DNA from 2 places in the Oceanobacillus phoenicis genome. Region 1 is predicted to be linked to the other one. Evidence: riboswitches for the same ligand, from Rfam matches in the RefSeq annotation. Region 1 holds a riboswitch; the other holds the start of a gene.
What was found. A riboswitch is a leader RNA that binds a small molecule or an ion and turns the genes downstream of it on or off. The one in region 1 is predicted to bind lysine.
Positions count from the first base shown of each region.

Region 2: linked by a shared signal. The riboswitch ahead of dapA (4-hydroxy-tetrahydrodipicolinate synthase) and the one ahead of ABC346_RS10485 (Na+/H+ antiporter NhaC family protein) in region 1 are both predicted to bind lysine.

Region 1 is NZ_JBDFME010000001.1:2,111,477-2,123,500, forward strand. Features, by position in the region: gene ABC346_RS10460 (sulfite exporter TauE/SafE family protein) at 1-784, shown strand, start outside; gene ABC346_RS10465 (bifunctional metallophosphatase/5'-nucleotidase) at 795-2,198, shown strand; gene ABC346_RS10470 (YunC family protein) at 2,266-2,574, shown strand; gene ABC346_RS10475 (HD-GYP domain-containing protein) at 2,709-3,797, shown strand; gene yunB (sporulation protein YunB) at 3,855-4,643, shown strand; lysine riboswitch at 4,684-4,860, shown strand; gene ABC346_RS10485 (Na+/H+ antiporter NhaC family protein) at 5,006-6,574, shown strand; gene ABC346_RS10490 (sodium-dependent transporter) at 6,784-8,319, shown strand; gene ABC346_RS10495 (methionine/alanine import family NSS transporter small subunit) at 8,320-8,421, shown strand; gene ABC346_RS10500 (M23 family metallopeptidase) at 8,609-9,568, opposite strand; gene ABC346_RS10505 (YhcN/YlaJ family sporulation lipoprotein) at 9,595-10,143, opposite strand; gene ABC346_RS10510 (YutD family protein) at 10,269-10,544, shown strand; gene ABC346_RS10515 (hypothetical protein) at 10,575-10,826, opposite strand; gene ABC346_RS10520 (amidase) at 10,892-12,024, opposite strand, start outside.
Region 2 is NZ_JBDFME010000001.1:2,796,878-2,808,901, reverse strand. Features, by position in the region: gene ABC346_RS14060 (dynamin family protein) at 1-2,638, shown strand, start outside; gene ABC346_RS14055 (5'-3' exonuclease) at 2,645-3,517, shown strand; gene ABC346_RS14050 (PH domain-containing protein) at 3,804-4,229, shown strand; gene cysK (cysteine synthase A) at 4,239-5,162, shown strand; gene ABC346_RS14040 (DUF2254 domain-containing protein) at 5,495-6,877, shown strand; gene ABC346_RS14035 (MFS transporter) at 7,019-8,254, opposite strand; gene ABC346_RS14030 (DUF3231 family protein) at 8,270-8,770, opposite strand; lysine riboswitch at 9,092-9,273, shown strand; gene dapA (4-hydroxy-tetrahydrodipicolinate synthase) at 9,378-10,265, shown strand; gene ABC346_RS14020 (aminoglycoside phosphotransferase family protein) at 10,336-11,121, shown strand; gene ABC346_RS14015 (DUF819 family protein) at 11,220-12,024, shown strand, end outside.

The sequences.
Region 1 (12,024 bases):
CTTTATTGGTTCATTAGTAGGGCTTGGTGGTGGAATAGTACTTATTCCGTTACTTTTACTTTCCAGCCAATTCGTTACTGGTTTTGAATGGGTCAGTCCACAATCAGTAGTTGCAATGTCTCTAGTTGTAATGATTTTTACTGGGATTTCATCAGTGCTTACCTATGCAAAACAAAAACAAGTTGACTTCTATGCAGGTAGTATTTTTCTCGCAGGTAGTATTCCTGGTAGTATGCTTGGAGCATGGTTAAATCAATTTGTAGATACTGACGGATTTTATCTTTATTTTGGTATTTTAATTATAGTTATTTCTATTATAATAAGTCTTAAAAATAAAGCTTCTAAACGAAGACGGAGTGTAGATATTTATGAGCCAGGGGCAAGAAGTTTTGAATTAAAAGGTGAATTATACATATATAAATTATCTTTCATATCTGCAATTAGCATTGCTTTATTTGTAGGAATGTTGTCTGGTTTGTTTGGAATAGGCGGAGGCGCAATAATGGTACCGGTAATGATGTTATTATTTGGATTTCCAGCTCATTTGGCCGCTGCAACGTCTATGTTTATGATTATATTTGTCAGTTTCATGGGTGCGATAACACATGTATATTTAGGAAATGTTGTCTGGGAGTATGTGCTTTTCTTTATACCTGGAGCATGGATAGGTGGTAAACTTGGAGCGAAGGTAAATCATATTTTATCAAACAATGTACTAGAATTAGTATTAAAATTGATGCTTGTTTTAGTTGGTATACGAATGATTATGCAAGGCATTGGTTAGGAGAATATACATGTCAAAAGAACAATTAACGTTTTACTTTACAAATGATCTACATAGTCATTTTTTACAATGGCCAAAAGTAGCGGCGTATTTACTTCATAAACAAGAAACGCATAAAACTAATCAAGAGACCTTTTGGACGTTAGATATAGGAGACCACGTGGATCGTTCTCATCCGATTACAGAAGCAAGCCGTGGTAAAGCAAATATAGATTTACTTAATCAACTAAATTATGATGTCGTGACTTTAGGAAATAACGAAGGAATTACTTTGTCGCATGATGAATTATATCATCTGTATGATCATGCTAATTTTTCAGTGGTTTGTTCTAATCTAGAAAGTCTGGATGGTCAATTACCAGCTTGGTTAAAACGAAGTGAAATCAAAGAAACAGCTAGTGGCATTAGGATCGGTTTCTTAGGTCTAACCGCTCCGTTTAATGCGTTTTATGAGCTTTTGGATTGGTATATTGATAATGAATTTGACGTGTTAGATCGTTATATAACTGAATTAGAAAAAGAAACAGATATTATAGTGTTGTTGTCTCATTTAGGAATTAGTGTTGATCAGGAAATCGCTAGGCGGTATCCTTCTGTAGATATAATAATGGGCGGCCATACCCATCATTTATTACAGGAAGGGGAGAGGATTAATCATACGTTAATTACAGCGGCTGGAAAACACTGTTTTTACGTAGGAGAAGTCACTGTAGAATGGAGCCATGAGGAGAATCGTATTACAAATCGCAATGGTTATGCAGTAGATCTCCGTAATACCATTCCTGATTTAAATACAGAACAATATATACAATCATTATATGAGCAATCGAAGAAATATCTAGATAATGTTATCGTCAAAGCAAACAAACCAATTGAAGTGAATTGGTTTGCAAACACACCAATCATTCAAAGTTTGACAACTATGTTAAGAAAATGGACAAAAGCGGATTTTGCGATGTTAAATGCAGGAGTACTGTTGGAAAGCCTTCCTGCTGGTCCAATTACGTATGGAGACATACACCGTATTTGTCCTCACCCGATCAATCCTGTTTTAGTTGATTTGAAAGGGGATGAACTCATAGAAGTAATACGAGCATCTTTATCTAAGGATTTCACAGAATTGAAGTTAAAAGGGTTTGGATTTCGCGGTGAAATTCTAGGGAAGATGATATTTTCTGGTTTAGATGTAATCACAGGTTTTCATCGTACCGGTGGTGAGTATGTAAAAGCAGTTTATGAACAAAATGGAAAACAGATTGATCCGGATCAAACTTACTATATAGCTACTGCAGATACATTTACGTTTGGAAGGTTATTACCTGAGATTGCCAAATCAACAACCAAGCAATATTTCGTACCTGAATTTTTAAGAGATCTTCTTGCCGAAACTTTATTACAGCAATATTCATCTTAGAATGTGACGTTTTTCATGCCTCCTGCATACACTTATAGTGAATTTTATAAAGGGGGCAAATGTACGAATGATTACAATAGAACCTCTCGAGGTAGATGGAATTATATTCACTGCTGTAAGTGTGGAATTGCCAAAGACAACATTGTTAACGATTAGTAATGATGTAGGTTATATCATGTGTGCAGCACTCGATGTTGATATTTTTAATGAAGTACCTAAACTACAAGAACGGAATGTGGTAGCTGGTCGTGCGATGGGAGTAAGATCAATCGATCAATTACTTAACGCACCACTAGAAAAAATCACAGATGCATCTAAAGAATATGGATGGGAAGTTGGAATGACTGGGAAAGAGGCTTTATTAAAAATATCATAACCGTTTAAAAAGCTTTTCTTTTTATAGGAGAAGCTTTTTAAATTATCTGGAAAAATATGATAGGCATATGATTGGATGTTTGGTACTATATTACTAAGAAAATGTTGAAAGATGTCGGATTATAGGAGAAATCTATGAAACTAGTAAGTACGAAACTTATTCAGTCTGAAGATACATTAGCGCAATCGTTATATAATGAGCAAGGAGTAATTCTATTGGCTCGGGGAATGAAGTTGACATCAAGCGTTATTAAAAAGCTGCTAGATAGGGGAATTACTTATGTTTATATTGAAGGTGACATCGATGATGATCAGTATTACGAACCAGTTATTTCCGATCAACTTCGTCAAAAAGCAGTACATACACTTAACGATACATTTAAAGGGATAAAACAAGCAGGGCTTCTAAGTAAGTCTTATATCTTGCAAACAAAAGAAACGGAGTTAAAAGAAGTTGTTGACCAGATTTTGGATGAAGTAGAAGGTAATGAAAGTTCGTTAACATTGCTTTCGGATATTATGATCACCAACGATTATATTTTACAGCATTCTCTAAATGTAGCTATATATTCTATTGCGATAGGAAAGCAATTAAATTATACTTCCGAACAATTAAAAGAACTAGGTATCGGGGCATTATTACACGATGTTGGAAAGATTTTTATTGAATCAGATATTTTAAATAAACCTTCAAACCTAGATGAAGCAGAGTTTCAAATTATTAAAAACCACACCAAATTAGGATATGATTATTTACGTAGCTATCCAGGATTTCCAAAAAAAGTTGCTCAATGCGCATATCAACATCATGAAAGACTAGATGGTTCTGGTTACCCTTTAGGTCTATATGATAAAGATATTATTCCTTATGCGAAGATTATAGCAGTGGCTGATGTTTTTGATGCAGTAACAAGTAATAGAGTTTATCGAGATGCTTTACTACCGCATGAAGCTTTGGAAATCTTATATGCTGGCGCAGTTAGGGAATTTGATATAACAATTATTGAGGCATTTAAAAAAAGTATCGCTGTATATCCAGAAGGGTTAATGGTTACTTTGAGTGATGGGAGTTTTGGAAAAGTAATTAGACAAAATAAACAATTATGTGATCGGCCGATTATTCGTGTGGCCGAAGTACAAGGTAAGATACTGGATAATCCATATGAATTAGATTTAGGAAGAGTGATGAATACACTTATTACGGAAGTTATGAAAAATAGATAATCCATAGTTCTACCCTCTCTAAGAACAAGCATACATTGTGTAGAGGGGGTATGAAGGTTGAGGTTCAAAAGAAGATATCGCATCCGGAGAAGGACATACAGAAGGCCTCCACAACGTCAATTTTTATTAATTATAACCCTTATCATATTTGTTGTATCCATGGCCTTTAGTTTTTGGATTATTAATGACAAGATTGAACCAATAGTTAAAGACATTGCAAAGAGGAAAACCGAAGAATTTGCCACACGTGCAATAAATTCCGCGGTAAACTTTGTAGGTGAATATAGTTTTGAAGATATGATTGATATTACTTATGATAACGATGGGAACTTTGTTACTTACAATCAAAATAGTGCGGTAATTAGTGAAATTAATCGAGTTGCTACAGATCGTGTGGAAGAATTTTTTGTACATGTAAATGAAGGGAAACCTTTAAGTTTTGAATATAACTTAGAAGAACCTTTGAATGATGACGGAAGTGCTGAGGGGAGAGCAGCTATTGATCCAACTCTCATTGAGATCCCTCTTGGACAAGTGACAGGTAATTCGGTACTATCAAATCTTGGTCCGAAGATTCCTATTAATATGCAAGTTATTGGAAATGTGAGAACAAATGTAGTAAGGGAAACCGAAGAATTTGGCATTAATGGGTCGTGGGTTACTTTGTATGTGAATGTAGAAGCAGATGTACAAATTATTGTTCCATTTACGTCAGATGTAACTACAGTTCATACAGAATTATACTTAGACAGTGGTGCAATTATGGGCAAAGTTCCTGATTTTTATGGCGGAGACGGGACTCCGGATATAGCTATACCAAAAGATGATTTGCAGAATGATGAATAATATAGTATATTACTAGTAATTGAATAATGCCTTATCAGATCGGTGAGGTAGAGGAGCATACAACATTAGTAATCAACAAGAGGATGACAACGATGAAAGTTGGTGGAAGGGTTGTTTGCCGAAGCGTAGTAAGGGTCATACTTATTATTGCTGGTACATCTTTGAATAAAAGATGCACTGTCATGCAAGAATTTGTGCATGGAGAACTACTGATCGAAATGGAGGATAACGTTTGTTGGTAAAACAATGATGGTTATTTTCTGTCGTTGTTTTTTTTGTGCTTAAAATAGCAACGTTGCTTTACATCAAGAGCATTTCGAGTATTATCTCCATCACTAACTATTTATTTGGAGGTAACAACTATGGAAGGTACAATTTATTCGCTTATTCCTGCAGTAGTTATGCTACTTTTAGTGATTATTACGCGTAATGTTTTAATATCATTAGGTACAGGAATTATTGTTGGAGCATTGCTTATTCACAATTTTAATATTTTATCCTCAATCACTGAGGTTTGGAAAGTATTTTACACTATATTTTATGCTGATGGTGAATGGCAAATAGGAAATATTTTTCTCCTTGGATTTTTATTACTTTTAGGAATACTAACAGCATTTTTACAAGCATCAGGTGGAAGTAGAGCATTCGGCGACTGGATGATGAAACGAGTGAAGACAAGAACCGGTGCACAGGTAATGACGGCGGTTATTGGTATAATTATATTTATCGATGACTATTTTAATAGTTTAGCAGTTGGCCAAATTGCGAGACCGCTAACCGACCGCCATCGCATTTCACGTGCAAAACTTGCCTATTTCATTGATTCTAGTTCTGCGCCTGTTACTGTATTAGCCCCAATTTCTAGTTGGGGAGCATATATTATTGGAACATTAGGGACTTTATTCGCTGCTAATGAAATTACAGAGTATCAACCATTTGAAGCATTTATCCAAATGATTCCATTGAATTTCTATGCAATATCAGCAATTATTCTTGTGTTTATTGTAGCGTATTTCCGATTGGATTTAGGGCCAATGCATACTCATGAAAAAAGAGCCGAAAAAGAAGGAGAGCTTCTTAACCCAGCGCAAGACAATGTTGCCGGAGATTTAGGGGATGTTTTTGATCCGCATAAAGATGGGAAAGTATACCATTTGTTAGTGCCGATTATTGTATTATTTATAGTTACAATTGGTTCAATGTACACTACAGGTGTTATAGCAGCATCAAGTTATGGTTTAATCGATGCTTTTGCAAATACAGACGTTAATCTATCCTTAATATTAGGTGGACTTTCTTCGGTAATAATTGCAGCTATTTTCTATTTTTCTCAAAAGGTACCACGTTCAGAGTTCGGAAAAATATTAATTGAAGGTGCAAAAACAATGAGGCCTGCAATAAATATACTTCTATTGGCTTGGATGATTGGTTCCATTATTGGAAGTATTGGAACAGGGGATTACTTAGCTGGATTAGTTGAGAATGCTTCGATTAACGTGTCCTTGTTACCAGTTATATTATTTATAATATCCGCTATAATGGCTTTAGCAACCGGAACTTCTTGGGGAACCTTTGGTATTATGCTTCCGATAGCTGCTAACATTATGGTGAATACAGATAGTAGTTTATTACTGCCAGCACTAGCAGCGGTACTTGCTGGAGCAGTATTTGGTGACCATTGTTCACCAATATCAGATACAACAGTACTATCCTCTACAGGTGCTGGTGCTAATCATATTGACCATGTGCTAACACAGATGCCTTATGCAATTATAGCTGCTGTATCTGCGATAGTCGGATTTACCTTAATAGGGTATACTCATTCTACACTACTTTCATTGCTAGTTACAATTGTAATAATGATTCTTATCGTATTAGTACTGAAGAAGGTAGTTGTTGACAGAAGAAAAGAAAAAACAACAAGTAAATAAATGAGTCAAAATCACATGAGAGTATAGGGTCCTATTACTCATGTGATTTTTTAATCTATACAAAATTAATTATCAGAACCGTTTGACAAATAGGGATAACAGGATATAATACAACTATAATAGTCTGAAAGTATTAATAATTGATATTATTCTACATATTAATAAAGAAACAGGCTATTATTATTTTTGAAACTTAAGGGGGAAAGTAAATGGAAAATCGTTCACAATGGGGAACACGTGCTGGATTTATCTTAGCGGCGGTTGGTTCTGCAATTGGTTTGGGTAATATCTGGAGATTCCCTGCAGTTGCTTATGAAAGTGGAGGAGGAGCATTCTTCATTCCATACTTATTTGCGTTATTAACTGCGGGTATTCCAATTTTAATTATGGAATTTACAATGGGGCATAAATATAGAGGTTCAGCTCCGTTGACATTTAGTAAAATGAACAAAAAGGCAGAATTCGTAGGTTGGTGGGCTGTATTAGTTGCCTTTGTTATCTCGACATATTACTCTGTCATTATTGCCTGGGCAATTTCATATTCTTTCTTCTCATTTAATCTATCTTGGGGAGAAGATACAGAAGGATTTTTATTTGGAGATTATTTACATCTAGCAGATGTGCCTGGCCAAGTAGGTGGATTAGTTCCAGGTGTATTCATACCTTTAATTGTTGTTTGGATTATTGTACTTGGTATTTTGTTCCGTGGAGTGAAGAAAGGTATTGAGGTAGCTAACCGGATATTTATACCACTTCTCGTTTTAGTGTTTTTAGTAATCGTCATTCGGGCAGTAACATTGCCTGGAGCAGCAGAAGGTTTAAACGCATTCTTTACCCCAGACTTTAGTCGTATATTAGAACCAGATGTATGGATTGCCGCATACGGACAAATCTTTTTCAGTTTATCCATTGCCTTTGCAATTATGATCACTTATTCTAGTTATTTACCAAAAAAATCAGATATAACCAATAATGCATTCATCGTAGGTTTCGGTAACTCTGGTTTTGAATTATTAGCAGGAATTGGAGTTTTTGGTGTATTAGGATTTATGGCTGCTTCTTCAGGAGTAGGAGTAGATGAAGTTGTTGCTGGTGGAGTAGGACTCGCCTTCGTTGTTTTTCCAGCTATTATTAATGAATTACCTGCATTTAATGGATTGTTTGGCGTATTATTCTTTGTTTCCTTAACGTTAGCAGGAATAACATCGTTAGTATCTATTACAGAAGCATATGTTTCAGCTTTGGTAGATAAATTTAAGATCACACGAACAAAAGCAGTATTATTCGGTGGCGGATTAGCTGCAGTTATTTCCTTATTATTTGCTAGTCGTGGAGGGCTTCATTTCTTAGATGTTGTGGACTATTTTATCAATCAATTTGGAGTAGCAATGATTGGATTGGTTGAAGTCGTACTAATTGCTTGGATATTACGTAAGTCAAATGTATTAAAGTCTCATGCTAATAGTGTTTCTGATATCCGATTAGGATCATGGTGGACCATTTGTTTAACTATTGTTACTCCGATTATAATGGGATATATGATGCTAGGATTATTTAAACAAAACTTGTTAAGAGAATTTGATACAGCTACTGGAAATTATGAGGGATATGCAAATACCTTTGTTTTATTTGGAGGATGGACAGTAGCTATAGCAGCATTAGTAATCGGTATAGTTTTCTCATTAACTAAATGGAAATCCAATGAATTATCTGAATATACCGAACATGAAAAGGAGGCAAAATAAATGTCTGCTAGTGCAATTACAGTAATGATAATTGGAATGGTGATTCTATGGGGCGGATTAGCCGTTAGTATATGGAATACAATTAGAAAAGGGAAAGCGTAGAAAAATTTATAAAGGACTACTTTCTAGTATGCGATAGAAAGTAGTCCTTTTTTATAGATGTATGATTTGGTTGAAATCCGAGAAACACCAGTTAATCATTCGGCTTTATCTTTTGCTTAAATACTTTTTCCCCATCTTCAATGATTATCACAAACGGTTAGCAACCTTAAAGTTAATTTAGTCCGTGCTATCTAGACATTCGCTCCCACTTTTTTAAGTAAGGATAAGGATCAAATGAGAATTCACTATATCCATTATCTTTATACATGCCATAATGTAAATGTGGTGGGAATTTTCCAGAAGTTCCTGGAGGACCGTACCCAGTTGAACCAACACTGCCAATCACATCACCAGGTTGTACAACTTGACCTACTTTTAAATCGTCACTATAACCATTCATATGTGCATAATAATGATAAATATTGTAGATATCTCTAATTCCTATTCTCCAACCGCCGTATAAATTCCATCCCATCATCTCTACTACACCGTAAGTTGTTGATTGAACTGGAACGCCGTAAGAGGCAAAAATATCGGTCCCTTCATGGATCCGTAAACCACCAAATCCACGTCGGTCACCCCACGTATTACGGAAACTATAATTATAATTTGTATCTACAGGAAATGCTCGATTAGTAAGGTGAACGTGACCAAATTCCTTAAATACTTTAGATGTATTCATAATGGTTTGTACAGTTAAATCTCTTTTATAGTGTTCCCAAAGAGCAATTTTGATATCATCTTCATTCATTCCAAACTCTTGAATAACCATACCCATCGAATATAAGATATCTTCCTCATTGTCTATTTGTGCTTTACCGTCACCATTACCATCTTTTCCAATACCACCAAAACTTTGAATGATTTCCATTTCAGAAGCTTGAGCTGCATTACCTATGCCATACCAAACTTCCTCTTCAAAATATATTGATATTACTTTTTCTGGTTCATCACTATTTTTTATATTTCTTTCGTAGTTATCAATTGCTGCAAAATAATACCATGGAATTTGTGTTAATGCTTCTGTTTTTTTGAAAAGAGCCATTCGTTGTTCATAAATATCGTTTTCCTCAGCCGAGGCAGTTAATGGGAGAAACAGAATAAAAAATAGAAATCCCAATATGATGAACCCTTGTTTTGGATGCACGTTGTCACCTCCCTTTATACTATTAATTACTCATCATCTGGTGTTTCGTCTTGTTTCATTTCTTCTATAATTGCTTGTACTGTTTGGTCATAATCGAAATTTGGATTATTCGCAAGCGAGTAGTGAAGGGTTTGTATTTCTTGAATTAACGATTTATCTCCAGATGTATAAATATCATAATAACGAGGTAAAACAGATTCTGCTGTTTTTCTTGCATTTATCATTGCTTCATCTTGGGAAATATTTTCTGATTGTTCAAATGCAATAAGTACTTCTTCATCAGTAACTAATGTAGCAACTTCTTCATATTGATTATTTTGTAACAAAATTCGTGAAATCATATCTGCCATTTCCCGACGGTCAATGGTAATAGAACGATGTTCATGTGAACCATCATTTGCAAACTCATCTTTTGTGTAGCGAACAAAACCTAACTTATTATTGGACTCTGTTGGTTCTGTTTGGTTTCTATTAGGGTCTAATTGAGGTGAAGTATCATCAGTAGCATCATCAGCACCACATCCAACTAAACATAATCCAGTTATTAAGAATAGTGGTATTAAAAATTTCATCATTATATCCTCCCATCTTTTTGTAATTTTAGTTTTTATAAATTCCTAGAAATCATGCAGGTAATTTTTTCTGGTTTTTGTTATGGCGACTATGATAAACTAAAAACACATAAAGGAGTGGGTCATTCATGATTGAATTGAATGGGAAGAAATATGAAATGATCGAAAATATTAAAGATGGTTTTCAAGAAGAGGCAATTAAAGAACGGTATTCCGATATTTTAACGAAATATGATTATATTGTAGGGGATTGGGGATATGATCAACTACGTTTAAAAGGATTTTATGGTGAAAGAAATTCCAAAGCTCCCATCGATTCAAAAATCACGGCACTAGATGATTATATACTTGAGTATTGTAATTTTGGCTGTGCTTATTTTGTACTAAAAAAATTGCCAAAATAAAAAGGGGACAAACCGAAGTGTCCCCATGCTTTATTCTTCTAATTGATCTTCTAGTGGATGTGAACCAGGAACTCGACGCTCCGTTTTTTCATGGTTCTCCCGATCTGGGTAGACAAACGCACTATCTCGATATTGACCTTCCTGCCAAGGTTCGGATTTACCTTGGACAGGCTCGTTTTGATTAATATCTGAACCGTAAGCCCCTTCAGGGAATTCTTCTGGTATGAGGCGTTCTTTTTGCTTTTTAACATTTGAAACTTCTTCATATTTTTGTTTCTTCATCGTAACACTCCCCCTATATTTTTCAGTATGCGCATACTTTTGAAAAATATGAAGGAAGACTTCACCTATCTCATATTTGGTATTGGAGCTAATTTAAATCCACGATATTTTTTTTCAATTAATTTGCCTAACCGAAAGATGGCATCCTCATTTCCAGACTTGCTCATGATTTGAATGCTGATTGGAAGACCATTTTTGGAGTCTCCAATAGGAATGGTCAACGAGGGAAGTCCCCATACATTCGCATAAGCTACATATGGCATATATTGTAGATAAGTTTTGCGCATGGAAAAGATTTCTTTAAATACTTTTCCATGAGGTAATGCTGTTTCATGATAAACTGGGAAAATAAGGAGTCGATTATCTAAGTATGTTTCTAACATTTCATCGCCTTGCTCAATGATCGTTAAGATTTCTTTTACTCGTTTATGAGATGGTTTAAACATTTTGGCACCAATAATCGCCCAAGATAAGTACGGGTGAACCGATGTTCTTTGTGTTAATTTTTCTTTAAAAAAGGAAGTGTATACTCCGGAACGATCATTGTTATATGCTTCATCTTCTACCAGTTTACTACCATTAATGGACATGATTTCTTGCCAGATTAATGCACTGTCTTTAAAGTATGGAGGAACCATCCGTTTTGTTGGAAAAGATTTTTCTAGAAAATATTCTAATTGGTTTAATAAATCAATGGTTTCATTTGATAAAGGATATCCTGAATTGCCAGGTAAGATTTCTAGTTTGAAATCCTTTAATTTTTGTGTATCTACATTGGAGTGGCTTAAGATTTCGTAAAGTAACCTCATATCTTGTACGGATTTCCCCATTGGACCAATCGTCAACATACGTGCTTGTAGTTCATGTTGTATACTAGGGAAGTGTCCGTCGGTAGATATTTGATCTTTACCGGGTTTAAAACCAATGACACCGTTAAAATGAGCTGGGAAACGAATGGATCCTCCAACATCTGAACCAATACCAACCGCTGCTCCTCCGGCTGCTAATAGTGCCCCTTCACCTCCGCTCGATCCACCAGCGGACATAGAGATATTCCAAGGATTATTCGTTTGACCATATAATTTATTGTCCGTTTCTTGACAAAAACAAAGTGCTGGAGTATTGGTTTTTCCTAAAATAATCGCACCAGCATCCTTTAATTTTGTAACGACAGCCGCATCTTCAATAGCGATTAAAT
Region 2 (12,024 bases), 690 kb from region 1:
TCAGCAAACATTAAAAAATGCTTACCTAATGCCTGCTGAACTTCGAGAGAAAGCAAAGGCATATTTAGAATCACAACAAGCTGGCTTTAAAATCGGAGGTATTTTTAAATCACAGAAAAAGACGGAAGAGGCAAAACAAGAACGAGAGCAGCAATTTCTAGATGGGATAAACGAAACCACACAAACAGTTTTAAAATGGAAGATACGTGATAAATGGTATGAAGAGATAAATAAACAACAGTTACCTAGTAGTCTTCGTGAGCAAATTCTTCCTTATTTAAAATTACAATTAGATAAGCGCGATTTAGCTAAAGCTATTCGCAAAGGAGCAGAAGTGAACGGTGATTTTGTTTTACTTTATACGAATGATTTGGCAGAACAGGTAAAAGGCCAATTCAGACGTCAGATGAGATCCATGCTTGATGAAGTGTCAAAACAATTAGAGCAACTTAATGCACAAGAAATTTCTAGCGTGAATATGGAGCTAAACCATTTAAATCAATTAAAAGAAACAGCTGAAAATAAAGAATTAATTATCCAAGAGAAAAAAGAGTATCTTCGTCTTTTAGAAGAAACGTTGGTTGATCCTAAGCCTTCTAATGAATCGTTAGAAGAAATGCAGCATCAAATTCACTTTCGTAAACCAAATGGCTCGTATAACGAAGAGGACACTGCAGAGCAACAGACTGAAATGATGTCAGAGGTGCAAAAGATTGATGATCATGTGGAAGAGAATAGTACGCAGCTCTCAAAAGTTAGTACACGAGCATTACAAAAGTCAATGATTGAAGCAAGTTCAATTCTGGATTTGTCAGGTTTTGAAAGTTTTCAAAATGATTTAAATAAACGAGAGTATAGCTTAAAAAATCGTTCGTATACCATTGCTTTATTTGGTGCTTTTAGTGCGGGGAAATCATCATTTGCGAATGCGTTGATTGGTGAAGAAGTTTTACCTGTGTCACCTAATCCTACTACAGCTGCTGTAAATCGAATTCGTCCAGTTCAAGAGCCGTATGAGCATGGTCAAGTAGTGGTATCTGTAAAAAGCGAGACTGCGATGATTCAAGACGTACAACGAATAACAAAAGCCTATCGCCCCCCAGAAGGTACGTTAGAGGAATTGATTAAGTGGGTAGACAAAAAAGCAATTACAAAAGACGAAAATCTTCAGCGTATGTATCGCTCTTATTTAGCGGCGATAGAAAATGGTTATCAGCAAATGAAGGATTATCTTGGTAGTGAGATGATTATAACTTTACAGGAGTTTTCTTCTTTTGTAACAGAAGAATCGAAAGCATGCTTTATAAAAGAAATGGATCTCTACTACGATTGTGGAATTACCCAACAAGGAATAACTTTAGTAGATACTCCTGGTGCCGATTCCATAAATGCTCGCCATACAAATGTATCATTTGAATACATTAAACATGCAGACGCAATCCTTTATGTAACGTATTATAATCATGCCTTATCGCGAGCAGATAAAGATTTTCTAATGCAATTAGGAAGAGTGAAGGATGTCTTTGAATTAGATAAGATGTTTTTCATTGTGAATGCTAGTGATTTAGCTGTAGATCAAACAGAACTTGCGTTAGTGACAAATTATGTAGAAGAACAATTAATTCAGTTGGGAATTCGTCACCCACGTCTATATCCTGTTTCGAGCAAACAGTCATTACGAGAAAAAAGAGCAAAAGAACCGTTAAATGATGAAATGATGAAGTTAGAGGAATCATTTTATAGTTTTATTCATAATGATCTAACTTCCTTAACAAAACAGGCTGCTGTGAGAGATTTAGAAAGAGCATATCATGCTTTAATGGAGTACATCCGATCTTTACAAATGGATGAATCCGGAAAAGAACAACGCAAAAAAGAAATAAATGATGCTAGAAATGAAGCAATTCAATTTGTTTCAACGTTTAATGATAATTCGTATATTACTCGATTGCAGCAGAAATTAGAAAAACAAACATTTTATGTCGCACAACGTTTCGGTATTCGTTTCCATGATTTATTTAAAGAAATTTACAACCCGACAACTATTACGGAATCTGGTTCAGCAGGAAGAGATCAACTTTATCGTCAATTTGAGGAGTTGATTATTTACATTAATCAAGAATTAAAACAAGAATTACAAGCTATTGCGCTACGAATGGAGCATTTAATCCATGATTGTATGAAAGAAATTCATGAAGAAATTACTTCTTTTACTTTTCATCGTGATGGTATTTTTGAGTTATCAAGCATAGAGTTACCGGAATTGCGCACACCTGAAAAATATCCAACCATTTCAATAGAGAAAGATGCAAGTTTGAAAAAAGTAATTTCTAACTATAAAGATACAAGAAGTTTCTTCGTTAAAAATCAAAAAGAGACGATAAAAGATCAATTCTATGCTATAATTGAACCTTATGTAAAAGCTTATGTAGATGAAGGGAATACGATTTTATATAAAGACTACGAAGAGCAATGGACAGCAAAGTTTAATCAACTGAAAAGTCAGTGGCAAGCTGAAGTAGAAGAAATTGCAGAACAATATATTAATCGTATGTTTGTTTCAGTTGATATAGAAATGATTTTAGAGCGTTCCAAGCAGCTCGAAAAGCTGTTGCACGATATAAAAGGAAAGGACTGATCTTAAATGGCATCAAATAAAGTATTACTTGTAGATGGTATGGCACTATTGTTTAGAGGATTTTTTGCAACGTCATTCCGCGGTAATTTTATGTATACATCGAAAGGAGTTCCAACTAATGGCGTGTACCAGTTCTTACGCTATCTAATGGATTCCGTACAGAAATTTGAGCCTACACATGTTATCTGTTGTTGGGATATGGGGAGCAAAACTTTCCGGACTGAGTTATTTGCAGGATATAAAGCGAATCGCGATGAACCACCAAAAGAGTTGGTTCCACAATTTGATTTAGTGAAAGAAGTAGTAGAAGCTTTTAATATGCCGAATATCGGCTTAGAAAATTTTGAAGCAGATGATTGTATTGGTACTTTAGCACATGCGTATAGTGTGGAAAATGAAGTTACAGTCCTAACTGGTGATCAAGATCTTTTGCAATTAGTTAAAGAAAATATTAGAGTAGCTATTATGCGCAAAGGCCAAGGTAATTACGAGGTGTTCGACCAGGATAATTTTTATGAAAAAAAAGGATTATCACCAAAGCAAATTATTGATTTAAAAGGATTAATGGGAGATTCTTCGGACAACTACCCAGGGGTTAAAGGGATAGGTGAAAAAACTGCAATTAAACTACTACAAGAATATGAAACTATTGATGATTTGTTAAACAATATCGAAGAGTTACCAAAAGGTGTACAAGCTAAAATAAATGCCAATTTAGAAATGCTTCATCTTTCTCGGTCATTGGCAGAGATTAAATGTGATGTTCCTATCAGTTGTTCATTAGATATATCTGAATGGAATGTAAATCATGAGACTGCAACAAATAAATTGAATGAGTTAGAATTTAAAAATATAGATCGCTGGTTTGTAACATCATAAAAAAATTTAAAGAGAATTACCTTGAAAGACTGAACCGTTCTTATGGGTACAGTCTTTTTTAGTCATGTTTATAGGGGGTATCCTACATACTGTACGGGGGTATGCAGGATACCCCCGTGTCAGCTTATGGTTTCTTTGACGGAACTGTAAAGAAACTTTACAATTGTTGTTCTTTATAACGTTAGTTAATAGTTTGGTCTGTTGTAACACAGTGAAAGTTTTGCTAAAAATGCCTATACATGTCTATAATAAACTTATTGGATACAAGCAAAGAGGAGGAGCTACATTGTATTTTCGGTCAAAAAAAGACAAATGGTTAACGATTATATTGTGGGTAGTCGTATTACTAGGGGTTATTGCTCCTCTGTTAAATGGTCAATGGTTCGCTTCTGGTTTAATGATTATAATTGGACTGTTTTTACTATGGTTTTGGTTTCGTACAGGCTATCGAATTGACAATGATAAAATACTTATTTATTATGGTCCCGTTAAGCAAACTGTAAAAATCAAAGATATAGAAGTTATTTTTAAGACAAAATTTCCGTTGACTTCTCCAGCGCTTTCATTTGATCGAATGCAAATAAAGAGTGGGAAGTATGATATTGTTACAATCTCACCTGAAGAGAAAGAATCATTTTTACAGCAATTAATGGATATTAATCCGGACATATCTATTGATAAACGCTTATTAGAGAGTACTGAAAGAAAGTAGGGATATCACATGCGTGTTGTCAATGATGTAACTGAATTAATTGGACAAACACCAATGGTTAAATTAAATCGTCTTCAGCCAGAAAATGCAGCTGAAATATATGTGAAGTTAGAAATGTTTAATCCGAGTGGCAGTGTTAAAGACCGAGCTGCATCTCATATGATTCGTGTAGCAGAAGAACAAGGGTTAATAAAGAAAGGTGCCACTATTATAGAACCTACAAGTGGGAATACTGGTATTGGGTTGGCAATGGCTGCATCTGCTAAAGGATATAAAGCAATAATGATCATGCCGGATAATAGTACGATGGAACGTCGTAATATATTAAAAGCATATGGAGCAGAAGTCGTACTTACACCAAGTGAAGAAAAAATGCCAGGATCAATTCGTAAAGCGCTAGAACTTCAAGAATCCATTCCTAACAGTTTTATTCCACAACAATTTGAAAATGTAGCTAACCCAGATGTCCATCGAATTACTACAGCTTTAGAAATCTTGGAACAGATGGATAATCAATTGGATGCGTTTGTCTGTACAGCAGGTACTGGTGGTACGGTGACAGGTACAGGAGAAACATTAAAAGAAAAGTTACCCCATCTACATGTGGCGGTTGTGGAACCAGAAGGGTCACCCGTCTTATCAGGAGGAAAGCCGGGACCGCATAAACTCGTTGGCACAAGTCCGGGATTCGTACCTGATATACTTAATACGAATGTATACGATGAAATCATTCAAATTAAAGATGAACAAGCTGTCACTTTATTAAAAGACCTTGCTCAAAAAGAAGGGATTTTTCTTGGTCCATCTGGAGCAGCTGCTGTATATGCGGCAATGGAAGTAGCGAAGAAGATTGGCCCTAACAAAAAACTTGTATGTATTGCACCAGATACAGGAGAACGTTATCTATCAATGGATATATTTGATGAAGAATAAATCTCTTATCTTTAAAAGTGAGAAAGATCATAAAAACTGATCTTTCTCACTTTTTTATAGTAAGGAAAAATGAAGGTTCAGGTTGCAGGTGATGATTATTTTCATTCGTATCATAACCCAAAAAACAACATAAAAGATCGATCGAAATGTACATAGACATTGATGTGCTTAAACTCTAAACAGTATTGACAATATACGCAGAAATGGAAGAAAGGCTCATAGAATTGAGCAAAGTAACGCTAGGGTGGAGTTATAGGTGTTAGAATTCATTATTCCGGGTAAGAACTATATGAAACACACCGGTGTTAAAAACAAAATAGAGGAGAAAATATATGTTTGTAAAATTTTTACCGCCCTCAATCAGAAAGTATTTCCAAATGTCTAAGCCAGAACGTCAATATGAACTTCGTTTAACATTATGGCGGACACCATTACTTTATATTATCGCAACTTTTTTATTTGCGGCAATTACGTTATATCTTGATGTTGGTATAGGATTAGCACTATATATGCCTGATTTTTTTAAGGCAGAATTTGAAACTACCCGTTTACTTATTAGTTCGCTAATCGGAGGCGTCTTAACTTTAAGTGCTTTTACATTAAACTCTTTACTTGTAGTCCTTACAACGTTTAGTGGACAATTCTCGCCAAGGCTATTGCAAAACTTTGTAAAAGACAAACAAACGCAACATATTCTTGGAGTATTTAATGGTAGTTTTGTCTATGTTTTAATTATGTTTTTATTTATTAGCAGTAAACCAGTAGATTATTTTTCTGCTGTACCTTTTGTGACAGTTTTGATTGCTTTCATCACTGCCATTGTCTTTATTTATTTTATCAATCATGCAACATCATGGATGCAGGTTCATAATATTACCGATATGATGAAAGATGTTTCTGAAGGAATAATAAATGGTGCTTTTTCGCAAGAACTAGAGGATTTACGTAGGGAGGAACCGGGAAACTTATTAGATATTGATTATCCTCAAAGTGAAACAGTAATATCACCAAAATCTGGTTATATCCAATTAATTTTATTTAAAGATCTTATTAAAGAGGCAAGAAAGGATAATATTGTAATTAAAATAGAAGTACGTGTAGGCAGTTTTGTTTTAAATGGAAATCAACTGTTTACCTATTGGGGACCAGGTGCAAAAAATGTAGATGAATCAAAGTATGTTGAATTAATTCGAATTGGTCACAAGGAGACAGAGATTCAAGATTTAAAATTTGGATTAAATAAACTAGGAGAAATCGCAATTAAAGCTATGGGGAATGATGATCCTAAAACTGCATCAAATACCATTTTTCAAGTGACTGATTTGTTATTGACCTTAGATGAGAAAATGACGTTCTCTCCATATTTAGTCGATGAGAACAATCAGGTTCGTCTAATTTTAGAAGTAGATAATTTTGAATATCATCTGTATCAAGGCTTAGGTGTTATCAGGCATTATGCACAGAAGAATTATCCTATTATCACTGATATCATTGCTGCACTTACAAGGCTGGCAGGAGCTGCTGATAAAAAACATCATGATGTCATTTGGGGGTTTGCTAGTAATACCATTGATCATATTTATACTGAGTTTATTTTTGATATTGATCGCCGATTATTATTAAGAAACTTACACAAGCTCGCTAATATAACAAACAATATTGAACACTACCAATATATTGAGGAGCATTTTAAAGGAAAGGCACAAAATGAATAAAAAGACAGAAACTCCACAAGAATTAAATATTAATTAAGAATAAGCCAGATGCTTCTTACAACATCTGGCTTTTAGTTGTTTTATGCTAGGTCTGGTAACACTACAACTTGAAGGACATGGAGATTTTTTCTGAAGTTAATATTAGTAATAATTATACGTAATCTTCGTTCGTTTATCCCTTCCATCCATGCCGTTTACATGAAGCAGTAATAAAACTAACATTGCTACGAGAAAAGTAAAACAAGCTACCGATAAAAATAATCCTGTTCTAGACCAATCCATGAGCCAGCCAAATAGCAAAGGACCGAGGGCAACACCGATATATCTTACAGAGCCATATAGTGAAGTGATAAAGCCTCTTTTTTCTTTACCTACTGCACCGGCAATCATTGTATTGACGCAAGGCAAAACCAGGCCGGCACCTATACTGCTAAAACATAATGCAAAAATAAACCATACTAAAGGTTCTATCCATATCAGGGAGAGGTAGGAGAATGTCATAAGTAAAAATCCAATCACAGCTAGTCGTTTCATTTTTACAAAATTTTTGCCGATTTTACTACCGGTTCTATATGATGTTGTTACTAAAATAAGTAATGGAATGGCAAGGATAAGTCCTTTCCACACTCCAGTAATATGATCCTCTGTTTCTAGTTTATCGGATAAGTAAAAAAGAATACCGAAGATAGTAAGTAAACACGTTCCACCTGCTAGATAGACCGTAATTAACCATCGGCCTTCCTGTTTAAATACTAAAAATAGACCTTTAACGTATTGATAAAAAGGAGGTGGAGTCTGTCTATTTCTCTTTTCTTTAATTAAAAAGAAAACCAGGATCGCACTGAGAAAACTAATCACAGGAAATGTGAAAAATACAAAATACCATGTAATCAGTGCAAAAGCAGCGCCGATAATTGGAGATAGAACTTTGCCAAGTTCATTAGAGGCTTCGTAAATCCCTAACATTCGGCTTTGTTCACTACCTTTAAAAAGATCTCCAATTAATGCCATGGCAATTGGAAACGTCCCCGCGGCCCCGATACCTTGAATAATTCTGCCGATAAGTAACCAAATAAATGCAGATGAAAAAAATGCAGCACCTATCCCGGCCAACAATCCACCAGCACCAAAAATAACTAAGGAAGGTACGATAATCGCCTTTCTAGAAAAACGATCAGATAGATAGCCTGCAACAGGAATACAAATTGCCGCTGCTATAGAAAAAAGCGTGATGGTTAAGCTTACTTGGATATTACTTAAGCCTAATGCTTCTTTCATTTCAGGTAGTATTGGAATTAATGTAGAATTACCGAGAGTGGTAATAAACGGTATAGAACCCAGTGATAGGATCGCAGCACCTGTATGATTCTTTCCCATGCTATTTGTTCCCCTTTATTTTATATTAATTGGTGGTATGACGAGCCATCCCTTTTGTTTCATTACATGTAGTATTTTTTGTTCGTATTCCATACGTTGATTAATACATTCTGTGAATAAATCACGAATATCTTCTTTTAGAGCAACAGAGATCACCGTATTTGCAAGTATTCTTCCAGCCATTAGTTCATTTTGTACAAGGATAGCCAGTTCGTTATCATTAAACTTTGCTCCGGCCGGGATATCATGTTGATCTACATTTGGTCGATCGGGAGGTGAAGGAGGTAATCGAATTCCAGCTTCTTTCAAAATTCCTTCAATTTGTTCACTTTCTTGCGTAAAACAACTTTCTAATAAATCTTCGACTAATACGCGGAAGTCATGATCGACACTATGATTTATAAAAACTTGCAGTGTCACTAAGGATGTCTTGACTTGATATAAATAACCCCATAAATGATATACTTCACCTGAGTGGAATGGTTCATCTTTATCTTTGAAACGGTGCATGACCATATGAATTCTCCTTTATGCCATTATTAGTACAATATAGGTTTTCCTGTTTATGCGAAGTTATGCTTGAATAAATGAATAGATTTCGCACGACTAATAAATTTGCGCATAAGTTATACTAAAAAGGAAACCAATCTGTATTTTTTATAAAGGTTTTTATTTTTTCAATATCTAAAATTTAAATAGTAATTTAGCGTATCTGCAAGATTATATCCACACCTATTTAGAAAATAGTTGTGGATGAGCTTGTGTATGATAAAAAATGTTTGTCTTTCATGATGGTTCCTGCTATAATACACGTACCAAGTGAATCATAATTCATAGGTTTTGGATAGAGGTGCGGAGACCATCAGTATATACGTAGAAGGGAAATGAGCCCTGTTGAAGCGTATGGAAAGGGGAATCTGCCGAAGCGAGTGAAATACTCATTCATTAACTCGTTGGTGCTGCTATTGAACAAATACAGTGCTGTCATATAGGAGACTATATGGAGGGCTATCGAGCTGGGGAACTTATATGTTCAGCAGCAACGGGCTTCCGTTGGTGCTTTTTAGTTTGGCTTAAACCCTCTTAAGCAAATTTGTTCAAATTATAAAAAGGGTGTGTTTATATGAATTTTGGAAAAGTATTGACAGCGATGGTGACGCCTTTCGATAAACATGAAGAGATCGATTTTCAAGCATTGGACTATTTAATTGACCATCTAATTAATAATGGATCAGATGGTTTAGTAGTAGCTGGTACAACAGGTGAATCTCCAACGTTAACACATGAAGAGAGAATGAAATTATTCGAATATGTTGTAAAAAAAGTAAATGGAGCGGTACCAGTAATTGCAGGAACGGGTTCTAATTATACGAAAGCATCTATTGAACTCACTAAAGAAGTAGCAAAAACTGGTGTAGATGGAGTTATGTTGGTTGCACCTTACTATAATAAGCCTTCACAAGATAGTATGTATGAACACTTTAAAGTGATTGCACAAAGTACAGAATTACCAGTTATGTTATATAACGTTCCTGGACGAACCGGTGTGGACATGGATGTCTCCACTGTTGTACGTTTGTCCCAAATTGATAATATCGTATCCATCAAAGATGCAAGCGGGAATTTAGAAAAAATGACAAATATTATTCGCCTTACAGACGATAATTTCTCTGTATATAGCGGGGAAGACAGTTTAACTTTACCAGCTTTAGCTGTTGGTGCTGCTGGGATTGTATCTGTATCATCGCATATTATAGGGAATGATATGCAAGAAATGATTCGTCGTTTTGAACAAGGGCATGTAGCAGAAGCAGCTAATATTCATCAGAGAGTATTACCTGTCATGCAGGAAATGTTTGCAAATCCAAGTCCTGTTCCAGTTAAAACAGCATTGAATTTACAATCTGTTTCTGTTGGAAAAGTTCGTTTACCATTAATAGAGTTAAATGATGAACAGTTACAAAATTTACAATCCGTATTATCGGATTTCGAACATTCTAAAATGATATAAGTAAAAATTGGAACAGCCTATGAACAAGCAATCGTTTTATAGGCTGTTTTTTTATGAGTGGAGGGATAAGGTGAACAAGAAAGAAATACTACATGGTGGAAGAAATGGAAAGATACATAAATTAGGAGAGAAAGTAATTCGCCCATCTAATAAATGGACACAAGATGTTCATGACTTTTTAAGGTTTATTCATGCAGAAGGTGCTGATTTTGTGCCATACCCATATGGAATAACCGAAGATAATAAGGAAGTATTGTCTTTTTTACCAGGTGAAGTATTCCATTATCCTTTACCTAAACAAGCATTAACAGACGACATGCTTATATCTGCAGCTAAATTATTATGGAATTTTCATCAATATAGTAGAAGTTATGTGTCTAGACTGACCAACAAAGAACAATGGATGCTACCTATTATGTCCCCTGTAGAAGTATTGTGTCATGGAGATTTTGCGCCTTATAATGTGACGATAGAGGACCATAAAGCAACAAGTATTATTGATTTTGATACATTGCATCCAGGATCAGAAATGTGGGATATATCTTATGCTATTTACAGATGGGTGCCTTTCACTTTAGTGAATTCATCTGATGAATTTGTAGATGTATATGATCAAATAAGGAGAACCAAATTGTTTATGGATACTTATGAAGTAACGAATATAAAAAGAAAAGCATTTGTAGCGATATTAACTAGTAGATTAAAAGAGCTAATAGATTTTATGGTTTCTGAAGCAAATAATGGGAATGATGATTTTAAGTTAAATATTGAAAATGGTCATCTTGAAATCTACTTAAATGATATAGCGTATTTACAATCCAATGAATCTCTAATAAGCAAAGGCATTCAATTGTAATTTTTTTCACCTGTTTCTCAATAGTTAATTTCTCTCTAAATGAAATTGTATTTTATGATAATATAAGTAATTATAAATATTTAAAGGGGGAATTCATTTTGGAGAACACCTTAATTCAAGCAGACGATACAATTACATTATGGGGGATTATCATTGTCCTAGCTTCATTAAGTATTTTTTTAGAACAACGTTTTAATTGGGCTTCTAAAGTTACTGGAGCAATTATTGCGCTTGTCAGTGCTCTAATTTTATCTAACTTGGGAATTATCCCTACAGCTTCAAGCGTGTATGATGCTGTATGGAGTGTAATTGTGCCATTAGCAATTCCTTTACTTTTATTTCATGTGAATTTCAAGAAAATTTGGAAGGAAAGCGGTAGATTATTAACGATATTTTTACTTAGTTCGATTGGTACGGTAACAGGAGCAATAACTGCATTTTTAATTTTTAAAGATCATATCCCAATGCTTGATAAATTAGGAGCAATGTTTAGTGGTTCTTACATAGGGGGAGGAGTTAACTTTGCAGCAATGGCAGCTAAATTTGAAACTCCAGGTGAATTGGTATCCGCTGCAGTTGTTGCTGATAATCTAATGATGGCTATTTTGTTCTTACTATTAATGATGATACCTGCAATGAATTTCTTTCGAAAGAGATTTTCTACTCCGCATGTGTTAGAAGTAGAGAAGCAAAGTGCGGAAAATAAAGGTAAAACACAGGCAGAGAGTTTTTGGGAAAGAAAAGAAATTTCACTAAAAGATATTGCAATGTCTGTTGGAACAGCATTTTTATTAGTTATTATTTCTTTAAAAGTAGCTGAATTTTTTGCAGGAATTATTCCAAGTGGCGAACAAGCATCATTTTTCTTTCAATTATTACACGGTCTATTCGGAGATCACTATC